Regions from separate parts of the Neisseria sp. HMSC067H09 genome, predicted to be linked through region 3. Evidence: predicted binding sites of a transcription regulator. Region 3 holds the regulator's gene; each other region holds the start of a gene.
What was found. Region 3 encodes FNR, which switches genes on or off when oxygen is low (the NO sensors DNR and NnrR bind a similar motif). Its sites were predicted from a motif close to TTGATNNNNATCAA; they were not measured.

Region 1 (5,246 bases), on a different contig from region 3:
CAGCTTGGGTCATGATCCAACGAAATCCTCATATCACCTTTAATATCAAAGCTGCCTGAGAAATAATTTTCAGACGACCTCTCTATGAAAAGCAGCCTGCACTCTTCAAATCAAATCGAAGTGCAGGCTGCTTTTCATAATAATTAGAAAAAAACGCGCAATATTTTTATACTGTACATCATCTAGCAGGCCGTACCTGCCCCCCTGCCAACTTATTGACTGAACGAACAGGAATAACATGCAGAAGCCCCCTTCAAAAAAACCGACAGCCGGTTATTCGCATCCGTGGCAATACTTTCTGCTGGTGTACGCTTTGAGTGCGCCGTTTTGGCTGCTGTCTTTGTTTCTCAAACACAGTCCTCTGCCTGATAATCTGCCGCTGACCGACATCGGCGCGGCACTCACTCCGACGGTTGCCGCCGCGTTACTGCGTTACCGCGAGGGCGGAATGGCAGCGGTGCGTAGCCTGTTTGGACGTGTGTTTGATTACGGGCGGATCAAGCATTCTGCCTATTTTTGGACGGCAATACTGATTTTTCCCCTGCTTTATCTGCTGACTTATGTCGCGATACGCCAAACAGGACAAACCATACCCGCCTTATCCGTATCGTTTGCGCCGCTTGCCGGTGCGTTCGTCATGTTCTTTATCGCGGCAGTTGCCGAGGAATTGGGCTATGCGGCCTACGCTACGGAAAGCCTGCAACGGCGTTTTACCCCGCTTGTTACGGCACTGATTATCGGGGTACCGTGGGCATTGTGGCATTTGCCGTCCATGATTGCCGTGGGGCAGTCTGCCGAACTGATCGCATGGGGGCTGGCAGGGACGGTTGCCGTGAGGATTATCTATGTATGGCTGTATAACGGCAGCGGCGGTTCGGTATTTGTATTGATTGCGTGCCACACGGTTGCCAATACCGCGCGCACGGGCTTTCCGGGCGGACGGGCGGCATATGAAAACGGCAATGGTATGATTCCATACGGAATCATCATCATTGCGGCGGCAATCGTGATGGTTTTTTGGCATAAGGCGATGTGTTCATTTAATGGTAAGCAACCGTAGTTTGGGTTATATATCCAACGGAACTGAATATCAAAGGTCGTCTGAAATCTATTTTCAGACGACCTCTTTACATAAAAAGCAGTCTGAACTTTCAAAAATCGAAGTGCAGGCTGCTTTTTGTGATGATTGGAAAAAACGCACACTATTTTTATACTGTATATTGTGCAGGCACAATGCAAAACAACATTACCCAAAGGAATCCTTATGTTTAAGACGCTCAAAAGCATTTGGCAGGGACTTACGCAAAAAGGCAAAATCTTCCCGCATCAGCTTGCATTCACGCTACTGATTCCTTTGCGCAACTGGGCGCTTTCGCCGCAACAAATCGTACAACGGCTGTACCTTGCGCCACACCACAGCATTTTGGAAGTGGGCTGCGGAGCTGGTTATTTCAGCCCGACACTGGCGCAATCGGTTTCGCAAGGACGATTGGTGGCGGCGGATATACAGCCGGAAATGTTGGCGTATACCGAAAAACGTTTGCGTCGTCGGCATATCGACAACGTGGATTATTATCTGTGCGACGGTACGCATTTTGATTTTCCGGATCAATCGTTTGACCGCATTGTGCTGATTACCGTGTTGGGCGAGGTAGCCAACCAAGCCGAGTATTTGGCAGAATTCCGAAGGCTGCTTCGTCCTGACGGGCTACTGTCGGTTTCCGAAACGGCAGGCGACCCCGACAAACCGAGCCGCACCGAATTACGCGATTTAATGCGGCAAAACGGATTTGAGACGGCTGACGAATATGGAAGCGAACGCAATTTCACGTTGAATTTTAAAGCAAGCAGCCGTCTGCCTCCCGCCTAGATAAAGGTCGTCTGAAACCTGTTTCAGACGACCTTTTATTGTAAAAATCTATAAATTTAATAGATAATAACTAATCTCATGTTATCAAACTGGAAAAGATAACTCGCTGATTAGCTTGATATTTAACATGGTTAAATTATGTTAACTAAAACATACGCTATCCAAACCTGATTTCACAATTGATTTAAATCATAATATCTTGTGTCCAAATCTCTAAAATACCCGAAATCATACTAGATATTGATTTTCGAATAACAAACTACAAGAGTCGAGGAACGCAAAATGCCGAAAATCCCTGAGTTGGTTTGTCCCGCCGGCAACCTGCCCGCTTTGAAGACGGCGGTGGACAATGGCGCGGACACGGTTTATATGGGGCTGAAAGATGCGACGAATGCGCGCAATTTCCCGGGGCTGAATTTCGATATGAAATCGGCGCAGGAAGGGGTGGCTTACGCCCATGCGCGCGGCCGCAATGTGTTGATGGCCATCAATACTTTTGCCCAAGCGGGGCAAATCGAGCGGTGGCATCGGGCTGTCGATACGGCGGTGCAACTGGGGGCGGACGCGATAATCGTCGCCGACCCTGCGATTATGGCTTATGCCACCGAGCGTCATCCTAATTTGAGGCTGCACATGTCGGTGCAGGGATCGGCCACCAATTACGAGGCCATCAATATGATGAAGGAGCTGTTCGGCGTCCGCCGCGCCGTGTTGCCGCGTGTGTTGACCGTGGATCAGGTCAAACACGTTATCGACAATACCGATGTGGAAATCGAAGTGTTCGGTTTCGGCAGTTTGTGCGTCATGGTGGAAGGGCGCTGCATTTTATCGAGTTATGCGACGGGTGAATCGCCGAATATGCAGGGCGTGTGTTCGCCTGCCAAAGCCGTGCGCTGGGAGCAGTTGCCCGACCGCATGAACGTGCGGCTGAATCAGGTGCTAATCGACCAGTACAAACCGAACGAACCGGCAGGCTATCCGACCCTGTGCAAAGGCCGTTTTGAAGTCAATGACGAAACCTATTACGCGCTGGAGGAACCGACCAGCCTGAATGTTTTGGAAATGTTACCTGAACTCATCAAAATCGGCGTGTCCGCCATCAAAATCGAAGGCCGCCAGCGCAGCCCGATGTACACGGCGCAAGTAACCAAATCGCTGCGCCAGGCCTTGGATGCGGCCGCCGCCAATCCGGAGCATTTCAAAGTCAATCCGCTATGGAACAATGCTTTGAGCAAAGTTTCGGAAGGGCATCAGACTACTTTGGGCGCGTACAGCCGCCCGTGGAAATAAGGGGGAAAGGATGAATCCGATGAAACTATCGCTGGGGCCGGTTTTGTTTTTCTGGCAGAAGGAAGCCCTGCTGGAATTTTACGCCGCCATGCTGGATGCGCCGGTGGATACCATTTATCTGGGCGAAGTGGTGTGTTCGCGCCGCCAGAAAATGCGTTTTGCCGACTGGGTCAGCCTGGCGGAAGATTTGGCGGAAAGCGGCAAGGAAATTATTTTGTCATCGCAGGTGCTGCTGGAAAGCGAATCCGATTTGAAACGCTTGCGCAAAATCACTGGACAGGACAAATTCAAAGTCGAAGCCAACGACATGGGCGCGGTCAAGCTGGCGCGCGAACACGGTATTCCGTTTGTCGCTGGCGCCAGCCTGAACATTTACAACGAAAGCACGCTGGCGCTTTTCCAAGAACTGGGCGCATACCGCTGGATTGCGCCGTCCGAGTTGAGCCGCGACAAAGTTGCCGAAATCATCAAGGCTTCAGACGACATCGAAACGGAATTGTTTGCTTGGGGTAAAATGCCTTTGGCGTACTCTTCACGCTGCTTTACCGCTCGGCATTACAACTTGAACAAAGACGGCTGCGAATTCCGCTGCTTGGATTACGAACAAGGCATGGACATGAATACCCGCGAGGGCAAACCGTTTTTAACCATCAACGGCATCCAAACCATGTCTTATGGCTGCCAAAACCTGCTGCCGCACCATGAGGATTTGCGACAAATCGGCGTGAACATGCTGCGCCTGTCGCCGCAAATGCACGGTATGGCGGAAATCATCCGTATCCACCGCGACGTATTGGACGGCAAAGCCGCCCTGGCTGACGCGCTGCCCGAATTGGAAAGACTGACCACCGGAACGCTGGTGGACGGCTATTGGCACGGCCAGCCGGGTATCGAAGCCGTGAAGGAGGAATATTATGGCGTTGCCTGAAATCGTATTGCCCGCATGGGCGGGAAAAATCGGCGGCAAACTGCCGGGCAGGCCGCCGCGTTTCGCTTTGGTTTTTGCCCTCAACACCATGCTCAAACGCGGATTGCTGCCCGCCGACATGAGTCTGTTTGACGGCAAAAAATTCGAAATCGACGTATTGGACGCAGGCATCAAGGTGCGTTTCACCGCCAATGCCGAGAAATTTATTGATGCGGATTTTTTCGGCACGCCCGATTTGCGCCTTGCCGCCAACGGTATCGACTTTATGCGCATGATGATGCGCGAGGAAGATCCGGATACTTTGTTTTTCAACCGCAAACTGCAAATCGAAGGCGATACCGAGCTGGGGCTGATTACCAAAAACCTGCTCGACAGCGTGGACTGGCCGTTCGGCGATTGGTTTTTGAAACGGCAGTTGTACGATTGAATGCCGGTTCGTGCAAGAATGAAGCAAAGCATTCATCCGTTAAGCTTCTGATTTCACAATAATGAAGGTCATCTGAAACCTGTTTCCAGTTTTCAGACGACCTTCTTTCATCTGCATCCGTTTTAAACCGTCATTAGTCTTTCAATGCAGCCAATACTTTGCCGGCGATTTCATTCAGGCTTACGGTTTGCGCCTGATTGTCGCGGCGTTCGGCGTATTCGACATTACCTTCTTTCAAGGCGCGGTCGCCGATGACGATGCGGTGCGGGATACCGAGAAGCTCGGAGTCGTTCAGCAATACGCCTGCGCGTTCGTCGCGGTCGTCGAGGAGGACGTCTGCGCCTGCCGCCAGCAGTTCGGCGTAGATTTTGTCGGCGGCTTCGCGCACGGCATCTGATTTTTTGTAGTTCATCGGCACGATAACGACTTCAAACGGCGCCATTGCTTTGGTCCAGATGATGCCTTTTTCGTCGTTGTTCTGCTCGATGGCGGCGGCAACGACGCGGGTAATGCCGATGCCGTAGCAGCCCATTTCCATGATTTGCGATTTGCCGTTGTTGTCGAGGAAGCTCACGTTCATGGCTTGGGTGTATTTGTCGCGCAACTGGAAGACGTGTCCGACTTCGATGCCGCGCGCCAGTTTCAGACGACCTTGTCCGTCGGGGCTTTCGTCGCCTTCAACGACGTTGCGCAAATCGACAAACTCAGGCTCGGCGGCGTCGCGGCCGAAG
Region 2 (5,246 bases), on a different contig from region 3:
AGTACCGTCCGCATTCAGAGAACCCCACATCAGACCTTGCAATACACCGGCAATCCACATGGAGGCGATATACAGAACCACGCCGATGGTCGCGATCCAGAAGTGTGCTTCCACCAATTTGGTGCTGTACATTTCATTTTTGCCGAACAGGCGGGGAATCATATAGTACACGGAACCAATGGTCACGAAACCTACCCAGCCCAATGCGCCGGCATGAACGTGTGCAACGGTCCAGTCAGTGTAGTGGCTCAAAGCATTGACGGTTTTGATGGACATCATCGGACCTTCGAAGGTGGACATACCGTAGAAGGAAAGAGAGACGATCAAGAATTTCAAGATAGGGTCGGTACGCAGTTTGTCCCATGCGCCGGACAAGGTCATGATACCGTTGATCATACCGCCCCAAGAAGGTGCGAACAGAATCAGGGACAACACCATACCCAAGGACTGGGTCCAGTCAGGCAGAGCGGTATAGTGCAAGTGGTGAGAACCTGCCCACATATAGGTAAAAATCAAAGCCCAGAAGTGGACGACGGACAGGCGGTAAGAGTAGACCGGACGGCCTGCTTGTTTCGGCACGAAGTAGTACATCATGCCCAAAAAGCCTGCAGTCAGGAAGAAACCTACGGCATTGTGACCATACCACCATTGAACCATGGCATCGATTGCGCCCGCATAAACCGGATAGGATTTCATGAAGCCCGCAGGAATGCTCAGGTTATTGACGATGTGCAACAGGGCAACGGCCAAAATGAAACCGCCGTAGAACCAGTTGGCAACGTAGATGTGTTTGATTTTACGTTTGGCAATCGTACCGAAGAATACGATGGCGTAAGCAATCCAAACCAAAGCGATCAGGATGTCGATAGGCCATTCCAATTCAGCATATTCTTTAGCTTGGGTATAACCCAAAGGCAGGCTGACGACTGCGCCAACGATAACCGCCTGCCAACCCCAGAAGGTAAATGCCGGCAGCCATCCGCCAAACAGGCGTGCATTACAGGTACGTTGAACAACGTAGTATGATGTACCCATCAGACCGCAACCGCCGAACGCAAAAATTACTGCGTTAGTGTGCAACGGACGCAGACGGCCAAAGTGGAACCAGGGGCCGACATCTGATAAATCGAGGGCGGGGGCAAACAATTGGGCGGCGACAATGACGCCGACCAACATGCCCACAATGCCCCAAACTACGGTCATGATGGCGAACTGGCGCACCACTTTGTAGTTATAAGTTTGTGTGTCCATGAGAGTCTCCATGAATTATGGGAATAAAAATTTTTTATCTCACTTTGCCGTATGCATTTTGAAAAAACGCAATAAGGGCTAAGTTTAAATTTTTCTAAATTTAACATATAAGACAAGCCTAGCCAAGCGGAATTACATTTCACACCATATGGCCACACCATCGATTTTTTATATTTTTTACTTTATAATCATAATATTATTTTAAAACCCTCCCAATAGTACTACTTTATTTTTTCAAGCCTCCCTTTTGAATAAGGCTTTATTGATATAAATTAAATTGCATAACCTAATCTCCATATTCATAAAATTTAACAAATGTACCAATAGACATGATTAATTACAAAATCACCCCTAACCCGCTCGCCCACGAGTGGCACATCCGCCTAACATTCCGACAAGAACATGATTTGGAAACAGAAATCAGCCTTCCGAACTGGGTTCCCGGCAGCTATCTGATACGCGATTTCTCGCGCCACATTACAACCATCCGCGCCTTTTGCAATGGCGAATATACCCATCTGACCCAAGTCAAAAAAAACCGATGGCACACTGCCCCACAGTCCGGCGAGTGGGAAATTTACTACACCGTTTACGCCTACGACCTGTCCGTCCGCGGCTCGTTTCTGACTGCCGAACGCGGGTTCTTTGACGGCGCGTGCCTGTTTTTGCAGGTAAACGGACAAGAAAACAGCGCGCACCAAATCGAATTTCCCATCCTGCCGAAAACATGGCGGATTGCCACCACCCTGCCCCAAACCGACGTTCACAGCTTTCAGACGACCTCCTACCACGATTTAATCGACCACCCTGTCGAACTGGGCAACATCGAATTTCTCGATTTCGAAGCCGGCGGCATCCCGCACCGCATCGCCTTGAGCGGCCACTACCCCGATTTCGACCGCGACCGCCTCGTGTCAGACATCCGCACAATCTGCGAAACCGAACTGGCCATGTTCCCCTCCCCTGCCCCGTTCACCCATTACCTCTTCCTGCTCCACGTCGGCGACAACATCTACGGCGGACTGGAACACATCAGCAGCACCGCCCTGCTCGCCGACCGCCACAGCCTGCCGCCGCACGGCATGACCGACGCCAACGATGCCTACACCCAACTACTCGGACTGTTCTCACACGAATACTTCCACGCCTGGAACGTCAAATCCATCAAACCCGCCGCCTTCGCACCCTACGACCTCGACCGCGAAAACTACACCGAGCAGCTTTGGGCATTTGAAGGCATCACCTCATACTACGACGACCTCTTCCTCGCCCGAAGCCGCACCATCTCCCCCGAAGCCTACCTGCGCCTGCTCGCCCAAAGCATCACCCGCGTGCAGCAAACCAAAGGTCGTCTGAAACAAAGCCTTGCCGAATCCAGCTTCACTGCTTGGAACAAATTCTACAAACAAGACGAAAACAGCCCCAACGCCATCGTCAGCTACTACCAAAAAGGCGCACTCGCCGCCCTCTGCCTCGACCTCGCCATCCGCAGCAAAAGCAGCGGACGACACACCCTCGACAGCGTCATGCAGCAACACTACCGCGATTGGCTAGAGACCCGACAAGGCATCCCCGAAAAACAATGGCAAGCCCGTTGCCAAGCGTTTACCGGCCTAGATCTCGAAGACTTTTTTCAGACGACCCTCTACACCACCGCCGACCTGCCCCTTGCCGAACTCCTCGCCACCATAGGCATCGGACTGCAATGGCAGGCACAGCCGCGCAGCCACGGCGGCGCATTCCTGTCCGAACCGCCAACCGAAACGCCCGCCCCCGCGTCCGACTTCGGCGCAAGGTTCAAACAAAACAGCGACCACGCCACCCTGACCCACGTCTTCAACGGCGGCAGCGCAGAAAACGCCGCCCTCAGCCCGCAGGATAAAATCATCGCCATCGACGGCTACGCCTGCACCGACCTTGCCGCACAGTGGGCGCAACTCCCCATCGGCGCTACCGCCCGCCTCCACTACTTCCGCACCGGCATCCTGTACGTCGCCGACATCACCGCCCAAGCCGCCGAAGCCGATACCGCCGTCCTCTACATTACCGACCGCGAATTATTTGAAAACTGGCTTTATAATGACCGAGCCTGATTTTCAGACGACCTCAAGTGCTGGATCGAGGTCGTCTGAAACATCAACTCTGAAAGAAACAACCATGAAAAAAATCCTTGTCGGCATGACCGCCCTGTTACTCAGTTTGCACGCCGCAGCCGCCCCCAAATCAGATTCGGCAGATAAACTAGGAAAGGATATCGCCGTCTTCTACAAAAATCCCTCTGCCGAACGTGCTGCTTCTTTGATGGACCAGCTTGTCAAAGCCGATATCATGCGCGAAACCACCCTTGCATGGGGGACGCAAGCGCTACAAAAATACCCCCAAGGCAGCACCATTTGGTGTGACAACATCCGAACCTACCAAGGCGACGCCCTAACCTTTGCCGCCTACACCCTCACCCTGACCGGCACGAATCAAGCCAAAACCTGCCTTAACAGCCTGACATTAGATACCGAGCTTAAAAACAACCTCAAAAAAAACAAAAGCTTCCATCCGCTTCAAGAACCCATCATTTCCCCTGCATCACTGGACTTTCATTGGGTAACTTATTTTGCCACCGGCAACCCGAAAGCAGTCGAGCGTATCGTTGATTACATCATCAAAGCCCAAACGGCTGCCGCCCAACGCCCCAACCATGTAGACCTCACACTTGCCTCTGCCATTTGGTCAACCCGCTCCAATATGGAACAAGATACGGCGATTGACAGCATTGTCCGCCAATACATCCAAAAACAGTCCGAAGCCAATAAAAAACGATTGGAACAAGCCCTGTTGGCCCCTCAAGACGACTAAAATCAATCCATCGTCAAACGTAGAAAAGGAAAACCCATGTCTATCCAAAAACTTGCCGACAACCTCTATATCGCCCCGCAACTGACCGAAGCAGACGTACAAGAAGCCGCCAAACTCGGCATCCAAACCGTCATCTGCAACCGTCCCGACGGCGAAGAAGAAAACCAAGTTACGTTCAAACAAATCGAAAGCTGGCTTGAAGCCGCAGGCATCCGCGAACACCATCATCAGCCCGTCGTCGCGCCCGCCATCAACGCCGCCGATGTCGCCGCCTTCCAAAACCTGCTCAAAAGCGTTCCCCAACCCGTCCTCGCCTACTGCCGCACCGGCACCCGCTGCTCCCTGCTCTGGGGCTATCATCAGGTGCAAAACGGTGCAAGCGTCGCCGAAGTCGTCGCTGCCGCACAACAAGCAGGCGTCAATCTGAGCAACTTCGAAGCCCGCCTGCAAGACGCGCAACAAAACGGGCTGGCGTAACACGTTATCCGTTTAGCCAAACGCAAAGGTCGTCTGAAAATACCGTTTCAACGAATGGAAACCGTTTTCAGACGACCTTTTTTACTGTTCCATCAAACACATTCATGCCTGTTCTATAGTGGATTAAATTTAAATCAGGACAAGGCGACGAAGCCGCAGACAGTACAAATAGTACGGCAAGGCGAGGCAACACCGTACTGGTTTAAAGTTAATCCACTATACAAGCCCGAATCACGTTTTAATCATCTTCACAACAACCTGTGCTTCAAAGCAGGCAGTCTGGTGCGTACACTTTGCAGCCTCGCAGCGTCCAAATCGGCAATGACGATGCCTTCGCCTTCGGGCAATATGTCCAAGATTTCGCCCCACGGATCGATAATCATGCTATGACCGAACGTGCGCCTGCCGCTTTCGTGTTCGCCGCCTTGCGCCGAAGCGATGACGTAGCATTGGTTTTCCACCGCTCGGGCGCGCAGCAGCAATTCCCAATGCGCTTTACCGGTCGTGTAAGTAAAGGCGGCGGGCAGCAGCAAAACGTCAAACGGCTGCTGGGCACGGAAAAACTCGGGAAAGCGCAAGTCGTAGCACACGCCCGCGGCAAGCGGGACGCCGTCGGCAGCCAATTTCGGCACATCGCCGCCCGCGCTGATGGTGTCCGCCTCGGCATA
Region 3 (5,246 bases):
TAGCCCATCAGACCGAAGATTTCGCCGTCTTGGATTTCGAGGCTGGTCGGCTCGACGGCGGCAAAACGGGTTTTGTCGCGCGTTTGGTAATGTTTGGAAACGTTGTCCAAAATAATCATAAATACTTCCTGATACTTCCGGAAAAAAAAGAAGCCCGATGCTGTACACAACGGGCTTGGATATAAAGAAAGGAATAAAAACAGCAGAAAATGAAAATACGCTTTAGCTGTTTATGCCCGCAAGCTGTGTCAAATCGGCAATGTTAACTCATATACGACTATAATCAAAATCGGTAAATTTGTCAAGTTTTGATATGATTTGTAATTTTAAAATAATAAATTGTCAGTTTATTTGCCGAAAAGCTCCGCCACCATGCGAGCTTCTTCCTCGGTATAAGCCGCGCCGTTGAGCTTGGTGGTCAGGATAAATTCGCCACTTAACCCTTGTTCGGCGCAGGTTTCACGCCAGCCTTGCAGCTGTTCTTCGTCGCTGGCTTTACGTTTCAGACGACCTATGGTTTGTGCGGCCTGTTTGGTTTGTTCGTTCATTAGCGTTCCTTAGCGTTCCTTAACAAAGGGAAACAAAGGGCAAAGGTCGTCTGAAAACGGTTTTCAGACGACCTTTGCTATTCCTCTTTACACCGTTTGCGAATATTGGGCTTTGGTTTCCCTGTGGCGCAGGTGGTAGTCGAACACCATGGCGATATTGCGTATCAGGAAGCGGCCTTTGGGGGTAACGGTCAGTCCGTGCGGTTTCAGGCGGACGAGTCCGAGGGAGGCAAGTTGTTCCAAGTCGGCAAGTTCGTCTTTGAAATAGCGGTCGAACGGGATACCGAACACGCTTTCGTAGATTCGGTAATCCAAGGCGAAGCGGCACATCAAATCTTGGATGATATTGCGGCGCAAAAGGTCGTCCTGATTGAGTTGGTAGCCGCGCATGATGGGCAGGTGTCCGGCATCGAGCGCGGCATAGTAGGCGTCGATGTCGCGTTCGTTTTGGGAGTAGGTGCTGCCGATTTTGCCGATGGAAGATATGCCGATGGCGACCAAATCGCAGTCCGCGTAGGTCGAGTAGCCTTGGAAGTTGCGCTGGAGGAAGCCTTCTTTGAGGGCGATGGAAAGTTCGTCATCGGGTTTGGCGAAGTGGTCTATACCGATGAAGACGTAACCGCGTTCGGTCAGGGTTTGGACGCAGTATTGCAACATATCGAGTTTTTCTTCGCTGCCGGGAACGGCTTCGGTATCGATACGGCGTTGCGGCTTGAAGATATGCGGCAGATGGGCATAGTGATAAAGGGCAAGGCGGTCGGGATCGAGCGACAAGACAGTGTCAATGGTGGTTTTGATGCTTTCGGCGGTTTGATGCGGCAGGCCGTAAATCAAATCGACGCTGACGGATTTGAATCCGGCTTCACGGGCAGCATCGATGACTTCTTTGGTTTCGTCATAGCTTTGGATACGGTTGACTGCTGCCTGCACTTTGGGATCAAAGTCCTGAATGCCGACGCTCATGCGGTTGAAGCCGAGCTTGCCGAGCATGAGGACGGTTTCGCGGCTGACTTTGCGCGGGTCGATTTCGATGGAGTATTCGCCGCCGGGGATAAGTTGGAAATGTTTGCGTATCATGCGGAATACGCGTTCGATTTGGTCGTCGCTCAAGAAAGTCGGCGTACCGCCGCCGAAGTGCAGTTGCGCAAGCTGATGCCGTCCACCCAGATGCGGGGCGAGCAGCTCCATTTCTTTTTCAAGGTATTCGATGTAGGCATCGGCGCGGCTTTTGTCTTTGGTGATGATTTTATTGCAGCCGCAGTAGTAACAGATGGTGTTGCAGAAGGGGATGTGGATATAAAGCGAAAGGGGCTTGTTCAAAGCCCCCATACCGCGCTGATTCAAGGCATTGATATATTCGGCTTCGCGAAATCCGTCATGAAAACGGTCGGCTGTGGGGTAGGAAGTGTAGCGCGGACCGCTGGAAGGAAGGCTGGCGATGAGTTCGCGGTCGAACTCAGGCTTGTCATCGTTTCTATTGTGATTATTTTGTATCGGTATTACTTTCATGGCGTGTGCGTGATTAGAGTAATGAAGTTAGGCAATTTTCGGATAGTTTGGTAGAATGCCACAGTATGATAAACCTGTCTTGATATGTGTCAATAACTTACGTAATCATGACAGGATAAAAACCTTAATTTTAAGGGTGTTTTATGACCACACACAATGCTATGCATCAGATGAAAACCCTGTGTTCTTCCTGTTCGCTGCGTGAACTCTGCCTGCCTGTCGGGCTTTTGCCCAATGAGTTTGCACAATTGGACGCGGTCATCCGACAGAGCCGCCGCTTGAAGAAGGGTGAATATCTGTTCCGCACCGGTGAGCCTTTCGCGTCGCTGTTTGCCATCCGTGCCGGTTTTTTCAAAACCACGGTTGCCAGTCAGGACGGTCGCGATCAGGTTACCGGCTTTTTTATGTCCGGCGAACTCATCGGTATGGACGGCATTTGTTCCCATGTCCACAGCTGCGACGCGGTGGCTTTGGAAGACAGCGAAGTGTGTGAGCTGCCCTTCACCCACATCGAAGAGCTGGGGCACAACATCCCCAGCCTGAGAAGCCATTTTTTCCGGTTGATGAGCCGCGAAATCGTGCGTGACCAAGGTGTGATGCTGCTTTTGGGCAATATGCGCGCCGAAGAACGTCTGGCAGCGTTTTTGCTGAACTTATCCCAACGCCTTTACTCGCGCGGATTTGCCGCTAATGATTTCATCTTGCGGATGTCGCGCGAAGAAATCGGCAGCTATTTGGGACTGAAACTGGAAACCGTCAGCCGCACACTGTCCAAGTTCCACCATGAAGGTCTAATTTCGGTCGAACACAAACACATCAAAATCCTCGACTCGCAAGCCCTCAAAAAAATGGTGTCCGGCTGTTCGCACGCCATCTGATAGATACCGAGACTATTTTCAAACAGAATCCAAGGTCGTCTGAAAAATTTTCAGACGACCTTCTTCATAAAAACCAATTATGAAACACAAGAAAAAACTCATTACCTTGACCGCTGCCTGCGCCCTGCTCACCTACTGGCTCTATCCCGACCAACATCCCGTTTACCCCGCAAGCGACCATTACGACCCGAAAACGCAAACCTTCTTCAACCCCGAACCGCAGCAGAAACCGACCGGCCTGACCAGCGCATTTTGGAAGATTCTGACCGACCCGCAGGCAACGCGCCCGCCCAAACCTCTGCCTACCGTCAAGCCCGATTGGCAAACCTTCCTCGCCGCACCCGAAGGGAAAAGCCGTTTCGTCTGGTTCGGGCATTCCACCCTATTGATGCGGATCGGCGGGCAAACCGTCATTACCGACCCCGTTTTCGGCAATTCCCCATCCCCATCACCATGAAACGCTTCCAGCCTGCCCCCTCAGAAATCGACGAACTGCCGCCCGTCGATGTCATCCTGATTTCACACAGCCACTACGATCACCTCGAAAAAGACAGCGTGCAAGCACTCAATTCAAAAGGCAACAGCCATTTCATCGTCTCACTCGGCATGGGCGTACTGCTGAAAAAATGGGGCGTGCCGCAAGAGCGCATTACCGAACTCGATTGGTGGCAAAGCACCGAACGCAACGGCATCCGCTACACCGCACTACCTGCCCGTCACGATTCATCCCGAACCCTGACCGACCACAACCAAGCCCTGTGGTCCAGCTTTGCCATCGAACACGGCAGCGAAAAATTCTATTTTCACGGCGACTCGGCACAAGGCAGCCATTTCGACAAAATCGCCGAAAAATTCAACGGGTTTGATATCGCGTTCATCGAAAACGGGCAATACAGCGAACATTGGCCCAACAACCACCTCTTCCCCGAACAAACCGCCCTCTATGCCGCGCAGCTTGCCCCCAAACGCTTCATGCCCATCCACTGGGGCGCCTACGCCATGGCACTGCACGCTTGGAACGAACCCCTGCTTCAAAGCATCCCGCTGGCACGCAGCTTGGGTGTCAATCCGTTGACTCCGCTAATGGGACAAGTCTTTGATGCCAATACCTCCACGCAAGACTGGTTCGCAGAGCCTTTAGAATCAAGCTGCTGCACAGTTTATTGAAAATTTCCATCATTTTTATTAATTTAATACAAAGAAATTCTTATGCAAAAAACTTCGCATGTTATCCCTTTATTATTCACAGTTTTCATTGCTTTACTCATCGTCTGGTCGGGTATCAATCCGTCCGACCGCGCTGTTTGGTACGCCGAAATCATTCCTGTTTCGATCGTATTTATCGCACTCATCGCTACCTACCGCTGTTTCCGTTTCAGTAATCTGGCTTATGTATTCATGAGTTTCTGGCTGATTATGCATACCATCGGTTCTTACTACACTTTCGCCGATGTGCCCTTCGATTGGGCAAACCGCCTGCTTGCGCCGTTTTTAGGCGAAGGACGCAACCATTTTGACCGCGTCGGACACTACATCATCGGTTTCTACGCCTATCCGATGGCAGAATGGCTGTTGCGCCGTAAACTCTGCCGTCCTGCGCTTGCCCTGTTTTTCTCCTTGTTCTTCATCATGAGCGTGGCAGCGGCTTACGAAATCATCGAATGGCAGTATGCGGTGATTGACGGCGGCGAAGCAGGTTTGGAAGTACTCGGTTCGCAAGGCGATATTTGGGATGCGCAAAAAGACATGCTCGCTGATACGCTAGGCGCGTTAACGTCACTGGTAGTGTTTATATTGACACGACCGGATAAGCGTTTGAAAACAGGTTGACAGGTTTTAAAGAAATGGGAAAAACAATAGGTCGTCTGAAACCTTATTTCGGTTTTCAGACGACCTTAAGGAAGCTTAAATCATTCGTTGTAAATTAACGGTCGATGTTAACGGGTTCGCAGTTTTTCACGATGAAGCGGTTGCGTGAGTCGGTTACGCCCACAACTTCGGAAGTGGTGTGGGTGTTTTTGTCGATGTAACCGGCAGACATAGAGAAGCCGCGTTTGTTGGTGAAGGTTGTACCGGTGCTGTCTGATTGACGTTTGTCAACGCGCAGGCTGATTTGTTTACCGGCTGCATTTGCAGATGCGCCAACTGCATTACCACTGCGGTCAAATTCGTAAACGACATTCAGTTTTTTACCGTTGTCGCATTTGTAAGGAACGTAGCCAGCAGGAGCAGCAGCGGCAGTCATGGAAACACCGGCAGTCAGAACGGCTACAATAGCGGCAGATAAGAATTTCATCTGGTATTACTCCAT

Region 1: a site for FNR is predicted at 2,050-2,063, ahead of ubiU (ubiquinone anaerobic biosynthesis protein UbiU). Genes of this name have one in related genera too.
Region 2: a site for FNR is predicted at 1,514-1,527, ahead of ccoN (cytochrome-c oxidase, cbb3-type subunit I). Genes of this name have one in related genera too.

What each region holds. Positions count from the first base shown of each region.
Region 1 is NZ_KV814847.1:17,567-22,812, forward strand. It holds gene HMPREF2954_RS00470 (CPBP family intramembrane glutamic endopeptidase) at 239-1,060, shown strand; gene HMPREF2954_RS00475 (class I SAM-dependent methyltransferase) at 1,265-1,870, shown strand; gene ubiU (ubiquinone anaerobic biosynthesis protein UbiU) at 2,153-3,160, shown strand; gene HMPREF2954_RS00485 (U32 family peptidase) at 3,171-4,088, shown strand; gene ubiT (ubiquinone anaerobic biosynthesis accessory factor UbiT) at 4,075-4,515, shown strand; gene HMPREF2954_RS00495 (proline--tRNA ligase) at 4,649-5,246, opposite strand, start outside.
Region 2 is NZ_KV814877.1:5,668-10,913, forward strand. It holds gene ccoN (cytochrome-c oxidase, cbb3-type subunit I) at 1-1,251, opposite strand, end outside; gene HMPREF2954_RS03120 (M61 family metallopeptidase) at 1,581-3,344, shown strand; gene HMPREF2954_RS03125 (hypothetical protein) at 3,409-4,101, shown strand; gene HMPREF2954_RS03130 (TIGR01244 family sulfur transferase) at 4,138-4,578, shown strand; partial or broken gene HMPREF2954_RS12860 (IS5/IS1182 family transposase) at 4,693-4,830, shown strand; gene HMPREF2954_RS03135 (carbon-nitrogen hydrolase family protein) at 4,827-5,246, opposite strand, start outside.
Region 3 is NZ_KV814894.1:204,520-209,765, forward strand. It holds gene HMPREF2954_RS04810 (methionine ABC transporter ATP-binding protein) at 1-119, opposite strand, end outside; gene HMPREF2954_RS04815 (hypothetical protein) at 348-548, opposite strand; gene hemN (oxygen-independent coproporphyrinogen III oxidase) at 636-2,057, opposite strand; gene fnr (fumarate/nitrate reduction transcriptional regulator Fnr) at 2,201-2,935, shown strand; partial or broken gene HMPREF2954_RS04830 (MBL fold metallo-hydrolase) at 3,015-4,102, shown strand; gene HMPREF2954_RS04835 (DUF2238 domain-containing protein) at 4,145-4,765, shown strand; gene HMPREF2954_RS04840 (ACP-like domain-containing protein) at 4,860-5,231, opposite strand.